DNA from 2 places in the Paenibacillus sp. FSL M7-1414 genome. Region 2 is predicted to be linked to the other one. Evidence: riboswitches for the same ligand, from Rfam matches in the RefSeq annotation. Region 2 holds a riboswitch; the other holds the start of a gene.
What was found. A riboswitch is a leader RNA that binds a small molecule or an ion and turns the genes downstream of it on or off. The one in region 2 is predicted to bind cyclic di-AMP.
Positions count from the first base shown of each region.

Region 1 (3,744 bases), 2.2 Mb from region 2:
TACACTGAGACGTTTGTGGAACTGCTTACCGTTACAATAACCGATGCCTAGCAGATTGCCCATCTCCATACGACGTGCAGCAGCCTGCGGATGCACAATAAGTCCTGCCGCGATCAGGTCTTCCCAATCGATCAGGCTCGGAGCACCTTCGTATGAAGTATGTACGCGCGCCAACGCATGACGGATCGCCTCGGGTGAGGCATTCTCCACCCCAATGTCCCCTTTGCGCGTTGCATCGGCTTCCGGAATGAAGGCATGTTTGCAGCCTGGCACCTTGTTCGCAATAATTTTACGAATGCGTTCGCCAGCATGATCCGGATCTGTCAGTACAATGACTCCCCGTCTCTCCTGAGCAAGCGCAATCCGCTTCAGAATGCGTTGGTTGATGGCTGATCCACCTGTTTCTATGGTATCGGCTTCCACGGCCCGACGGATAGCTACCGTATCGTCACGGCCTTCCACCACAATGACTTCTTTTATCATGTTCCATTTCTTCCTTTCTAACGCAAAAAGAAGAGGAATATCCTCTTCTCTGCCAAACGGCGGGGGAGACTGAATTCAGACTCCTCCGCCACATATTCCGCATGAATCATTCATGCAACTATTTTATAGCATTCCCATTTCAAAGTAAAACGATTTTAGTTCGCTTCCGGCTTCACCGGACCGATCACGTAGACCGTCTTGCCTTTCTTACGTCCAAAATTCAGGGCATGCTTCACACTGTCATAATACACATCAATTTTGTTGCCTTTAATGGCACCGCCTGTATCTTCCGCACGACGGAATCCCAGACCTTCGATATATACCCACCAGCCAATTGGAATGACTTTGGGATCAACCGCAATGGTGCGCCCTTCCGTTACACGAGTACCGGAAGCTGTTTTAGTTCCAATGCCAGGCTCTTCGGAAGAGTAGGCAGTCATGGATACATTTTTAAGTACTTTGGAGTATTTAAAAGAAGTCCCGGATACGGTAATCACTTTGCTGCCCGAGGCAGATGTTTTCTTCGAGTTCGTTGTTGTAGCCTTTTTGGTTGTTGACGTTTGAGCCGATACGGTCTGAATCTCAGGTTCTTTCACGACCGGTTTTGCTTTGGTGCCGACAGCGATCACTTTATCTACACGATTATTCGCGACAGATTTGCCGACCATTTTTTTGGAGACCAATTCTCCATCCTGAAATACCTTTTCGATATGCTGCACAATTGTGCCTTCTTTGCCGTTCACAACGACACGGTTATCCCCTTTGTACAAGCTAGGGTCAGCCGTTTTAATGACTTTGTAAGCGATCGGCTGCTCTACTTCCACTGTACGCTTTGTTACGCGCACTACACGGATCTTCATCTCCGCTTTGATCGCAGTTCCAAGCGCCGGATACACTTTATCATTACTTTCAACTTGAATACCTGATTTTTGAATTGCATCTTCTACCGATGAATCGGTTGTATACAGAGTCTTGGTGTCTCCGTCTGCCGTAATGTTAACTGGAACGGCCCGCTCAATAACGATTCGGTCTCCATCTGTAATCGCCCCATTCATGGACATGGATACCTTATCGTGAGGGCTGACTGTGATCGACTGCTCCTCCAGCATTTCCTGAAGCATTCCTGTACGAGTCTCTACCACCTGAGCTTTGCCATCAATAACCAGCGAAATTTGTTTCCCGGCCTGACCGTAAACGACTAACAAGATCATGATTGTAAGCGCAATTGAGAAAATCGCGATCAATGCCATTTGACGCATGTTCTCATGCTTCCACCGCAACGCGAAAGACTTACTGGATGATCGTGACTCATGGGTCTCTTCTGGTTGGAATGTGCCCACTTCTCCGTCCTCCTTCATAGCCTCGCCGTCTAAAGTAATGCATGATGTCTTTGACGTGACTATACCAAATTTTCTACAGAACACAGATTGGACCAACATAATCCGGTTCTGCACCATGAATCAATCTTCGCAACATGATGTCATCCTCCTGAATACCTACCGTATGATGACAATATTTCTTTTATTCAAAAACAAAAAAGCCAAAGAAAGAGTGTAAGAGGAACTCTTTCGTGGCTTCCGAATGATTTTGAATATCGGAAATTCATGCACGAGGTTGCCTCTCTTTTTCCGCTTGCGAGGTTAGCTGTCGGGTTCGGGCGAAAGAGAGCCGCCCTATCTTGGGTCACCCGCTCATGGCGGACGCCCTTGAATTCACCCCGAGACCCAAAGAAGAAATCAAATACGGCTTCGCAGTTCCCTTCGCTGCTTTTGGGTCAGCGAACGTTGCGCATCGGCCAAATACACCGATGTTTAAGCCCTATTGGTTCCCCCGCTCTCCGTTAACGGAGACTCAGCGAGACTGATTCATGAAAGTAATGTTGTTTCATCGGAAAGTGTCCCTTTGTTCATCCCCCGAACATCTGTCCAATTTTCCGCACAACAATTCACTGAAAAGATGATATCCTGTTTTGATGCATGTTGTAAAGCGTTGATCAAGTACGTTTTTCTGAATATTTGGTTAAAATATTGTAATATTCTTGATTTATTTGGATCAAAGGGCAAATTACCTCCGCTTACCTGCCTTTTTCACCTCATTTGCTCGTTTTTTTACCGAATTCCAAATCGTTCCATGGCATTTTTGGTTGTTATTGCAGCAATTTCCTCCACCGAAATGCCTTTAATTTCCGCAGCTGCCTCTGCAACCAGACGTACATGCGCTGTCTCATTTCGCTTCCCACGATAAGGGTGAGGTGTCAAATATGGAGCATCTGTTTCAATGAAAAACCGGTCCATAGGAACCTTCTCCAGCACCTCTTTGGGCTGCTTTGCATTTTTGAATGTGATCGGTCCTCCGAAGGAGAGATGGAAGCCCATATCGAGACAACTTTTTGCTGTTTCCCAACTGCCCGAGAACGAGTGCATCACACCGCCAACTTCGCCAGCCTTCTCTTCACGCAAAATTCTTATGATATCCTCATGTGCATCCCGATTATGGATGACAATTGGCATGTTCACTTCACGCGCCAAAGCAATTTGTTGTCGTAATACACGATGCTGTATTTCTTTTGGTGAAGTATCCCAGTGATAATCCAATCCAATCTCACCGATCGCAACCACTTTTTCATGCTTGCATAAAGATGCAATCCACTCCAAATCGCCCTCCTGCATTGTGATCGCATCTACGGGATGCCACCCTACAGCTGCATATATAAAGTCATATGTTTCGGCGAGTTTCATTGTGGTTGGAATCGTCTCCCGGTTAAAGCCAATGTTGATCATGCGACCAACTCCTGCATCCACAGCACGCTGAATCATGTCCTCGCGGTCCTCGTCGAATTGTGGTGCATCCAGATGTGTATGTGTGTCGAACAGCATCATGTCTGTATCTCCCTTCATGTCGAAATAACGACTATCTTCTTTTTCAAAATCCAATTTGTAAAATTCAATAATTCAATGACTCATACATAAAACATTTTGGGTATCTGTGTATTACATCATTACGTTTGTCTCTTCACAACTACAATATATAGAAGATATACGGATATTCTGATCTATATATTGTTGATTTTGCTCATTCTGCCTACTTGCATTTACAAAATTATGTCGATCTACATATACTCCCCATTAAAGCAGATTACTGTATCATGGAAAATAGCTCTTTTAGAAAGTGTTTTGATATCGAAATTCTTCATCGGATTATACCCACATGATTACAAGAAATAGGGGCGTATATGTGACGGTAATTCGTGAATAATCGCAT
Region 1 covers NZ_JBBOOS010000001.1:31,624-35,367, reverse strand. Annotated here, with positions in the region: gene rnmV (ribonuclease M5) at 1-483, opposite strand, end outside; gene MHH92_RS00150 (3D domain-containing protein) at 639-1,823, opposite strand; cyclic di-AMP (ydaO/yuaA leader) riboswitch at 2,097-2,350, opposite strand; gene MHH92_RS00145 (TatD family hydrolase) at 2,592-3,362, opposite strand; gene MHH92_RS00140 (HD domain-containing protein) at 3,695-3,744, opposite strand, start outside.
Region 1: linked by a shared signal. The riboswitch ahead of MHH92_RS00150 (3D domain-containing protein) and the one ahead of MHH92_RS10210 (C40 family peptidase) in region 2 are both predicted to bind cyclic di-AMP.

Region 2 (3,744 bases):
AGATGATTAGTGATACAGAATTGGACGCCCTGCGTCTGTCAGGTGAGAAAGTTAGAGTAGTACGGGACGAGCTGGAATCGAACGACGTGAAGGGGATTGTGGTTGCCTGGGATGGCGAGCAGGTACTTATCCGTCGTCAGAATCGACGTGTCGTTAAGCTGGACCGAGGTTACAGCTATCAGCTGTTCAGCGAGCCGCGCCAGAGTCCACTTAGTGAGTAACAGCTTATAATTATGGCAGAGCCATGCGCGTTAAATGTTTGGAATTACCATGATTTCTTGGCATAAATGGCTCACTCGGGAGAGAAGATAGGTACAGTGAGGAAGATCTGTAACTATAGCCGAGAGGGTGTGCTACAAGCCATGACATTGATGAATGATAAAGTTCATGCCTACAAGGATCAGATTGGAGCATTAAGCGATGTACTGCCAGGTGTGGTGAAGTCGTATCATGAGTTTACCGGAGAATGTTTCCAACCTGGTGTGATTGATGCGAAGACAAAACAGCTAATTGCGCTTGGCATTGGATTATTCGCCAACAATGAGGTATGTACCTTCTACCATGTAGAAGAAGCCCGTGCTAAGGGCGCAACAGATCAGGAGATTATGGAGACCGTAGCCGTGGCTGGAGCTGTTGGTGGAGGACATGCCCTGTCTCAGGGTGCGATGCGAGTGCAGAAGGCGCTGCATTAGTAAGCAATGCAACATACATTTTTAAGTGCAAAAAAGGCATCCGGTTAATAACCGATGCCTTTTTGTATGTGAATCACATTTTACCTAACATTTTATCATACATAAACTGTCCAGTTACCCGACGTGCTGTTACATAACGATCATTGAAGTATGGATTCGATAACTTCGTGATGCTTACACCTTTACTGCTGGAGGCATGAGCGAATTGTCCGCCGCCGATATATACACCTGTATGTGAAATGCCTTTGCCTGTTGTATTAAAGAACACCAGATCACCTGTCCGAACATTGCTCTTGGATACGGGAGTACCTGCTTTGGCTTGCTGCTGCGAAGTACGTGGTAATTCAATGCTGTATTTGTTGAAAAGATATCTCATAAAACCAGAACAGTCGAAGCCGGCTACAGTTGTGCCACCCCATTTGTAAGGAATACCTGTCATGTTGTTCACTACGGAGTTGATACTGCTTGCCTCTGTGCTTGTTGCCCCGGATGTAAATAATACAGCTGCTCCAAAAATGGAGATAATCAGTTTTTTCAAAATCAATGTTCTCCCTTCGATGCCTACGGAGTTAGCTAAGGGTTCGGTAGAAGGTTCCCTATATTTCCTATGTATAAGAATAATTCACCCAAATTGGTTCCCCCGTTCTCAAACATGAAACTCGGCAATGAATAATTAAGTTTTTGTAACTATTTGAAACTATATTGCATAAATGCGTAATTGTCAAACCCATTTAAAACCCTTCGTAATACCTCAATGTTAGCGGAATTAAGGTTTTTATATGAAAGAAGGGATCAAGTTTGGGTATCATTCATGACAAAAACGTCATTATTGATTCGTTTAAGACGAATTTGGATAAATAGATAGGTTTGTCATGAGTTAAAAGAACTATTCCGTTATGTAGAATTAGAGAGATTATATTCATTAAGTTGCATATATTGACAAAAATCGATTTTTTGCATATTATCTGATTATCCAATCCACATATTGGATTTAAATTGATTTTATTGTGCGATAAATACAAATAAAGGAGGTTTAGAGACGCGTATCATAGGTAAAGTAGAAGTGGAAGATTTATAAAAACGAACATAGGAGAGTGTTACATTTGAAAGCGAAGAAAATAATTACTTTTGTCCTGGCATGTACGATGGTGTTCTCAGCAGTTGGAATGGCAGTTCTCCCTGTAGGGACGGTATCTGCTGCAGATGCGTCGGGTACTACAGCGAGTATTTCTGATATTTTGAAGAACCAGCTGCCAGATGGAGGTTGGAGAAAAGATTATAAACAGACAAGTGGAGAGTGGGCAAAGTCCACGATAGACAACAAGGCTACATACTCAGAAATTAGAAGATTGGCGAAGGAATTTAAAAAGACGAATGATCCGCGTTACTCCACAGCTGCAATCAAAGGAATTAACTTTTTGATCAACATGCAGTATTCAAACGGCGGGTGGCCACAAGTTTACCAAAGCTCCGGATACCACAAGCACATCACTTACAATGATGATGCCATGATTAATGTAATGATCATGCTGGATGAAGTAGCAGCACGCAAAGGTGATTTCTCATTTATCGACAGCACGCTTGCTAACCGCAGTAAAAATTCAGTTGCCAAAGGTGTGGAGGCGATTCTGAATACACAGGTCATTTCAGGTGGTAAGCTTACAGCATGGGGACAACAACATGATTCCAGCTCTCTTAAACCAGCGAGCGCAAGAATCTACGAAGTGCCATCGTTGACAGCTGGAGAGAGTGTAACGATTGTTAAATTTCTGAAAACCAGACCTGCTAACGCTAAAATTACCGCATCCATTAAAGGAGCGGAGGCTTGGTTTAACAAAGTGAAAATTACGGGTTACAAGTATGAAAGAGCTAATGGAGATAGTAAAATTATCGCTGATTCCAAAGCTGCACCAATTTGGGCACGCTTCTATGAGATCGGAACAGATAAACCAATCTTTATTGGTCGTGACGGGGTAGTTAAATACAAATTAAGTGATATTGATAAAGAAAGAAGAGGCGGTTATGCATGGTATGGCAACTGGCCTTCCAAGCTGTAATTTGTAGTATGCTTCCGTTTTAATGAACCAAACTATTTGCAGCAGTTAAAGGTAAAGCCCGAATCGACATGGACGTCTGATTCGGGCTTTATTGTTATTATTTTCAGTGTTGACATGATAGATTACGCATGATATATTATTTCTTGTCGCCGATATGGATGACGGAGATACAATATGCGGTCGTGGCGGAATTGGCAGACGCGCACGGTTCAGGTCCGTGTGGGCTAACCCCCGTGGAGGTTCGAGTCCTCTCGACCGCATCTAAAAAAAAAGACTCCTTAAGCTAACGCTTAAGGAGTCTTTTTTTGCATTTTTTGATATAACACTAACTTTAGTGATGAGTATTCAAGAGGTTAGTGCTTAGCTGCACGTACAGCAAATGTCTTCCATCAGCCATACGGAACGTTTATTGTGCTGCGGTAACATTAACGCTGTCAATATTCGGTCCTTCCGATCCAGTGGTAACCACTTTCAATGTATTGGTCCCGGTGTTCATGGGGACCTGTATTGTTTTTTCAACCCAAGTGGACCAGCTTCCCGTAGCCGGAAAGGGCTCGTTGCTAATGACTTTGGTTCCGTTCACAAAAATGTCGAGGTTCCGAGTGCCGCTTTCCAGCGCATAACGAAACTTTACGTTTTTGGTACCTGTTGTCGTGTTATTAATGCCGTTCCATTGAATGGCCGAACCAGTCATCGCATTGAAGTTAACATACCCGGAGCCAGTGTAACCGGGGTAGATTGTTTCAATGGCAGCTTCCGTAAGTGACGTTCCGGTCTCGGCTTCATACGTAGTGCCACTGCCTGTATTCCCGCCGCTATTTCCGCCAGTAACGTTGGCAACAAACGTTGTTACGCTCTGAGGCGGGAGCTGTGCCGTGAAGGCTCCATTGGATACGGTAAGCGGGTTTCCGCTTGCCAGGTTTCGACTGCTGTCCGTAATCCATGAGGACACAGTGGAGGCATTACCATTCTGCAGAACGAATTTTTGGCTTGTG
Region 2 covers NZ_JBBOOS010000001.1:2,234,029-2,237,772, forward strand. Annotated here, with positions in the region: gene MHH92_RS10200 (hypothetical protein) at 3-221, shown strand; gene MHH92_RS10205 (carboxymuconolactone decarboxylase family protein) at 363-692, shown strand; gene MHH92_RS10210 (C40 family peptidase) at 766-1,230, opposite strand; cyclic di-AMP (ydaO/yuaA leader) riboswitch at 1,236-1,367, opposite strand; gene pelA (pectate lyase) at 1,787-2,749, shown strand; tRNA gene MHH92_RS10220 (tRNA-Leu) at 2,926-3,009, shown strand; gene MHH92_RS10225 (carbohydrate-binding protein) at 3,156-3,744, opposite strand, start outside.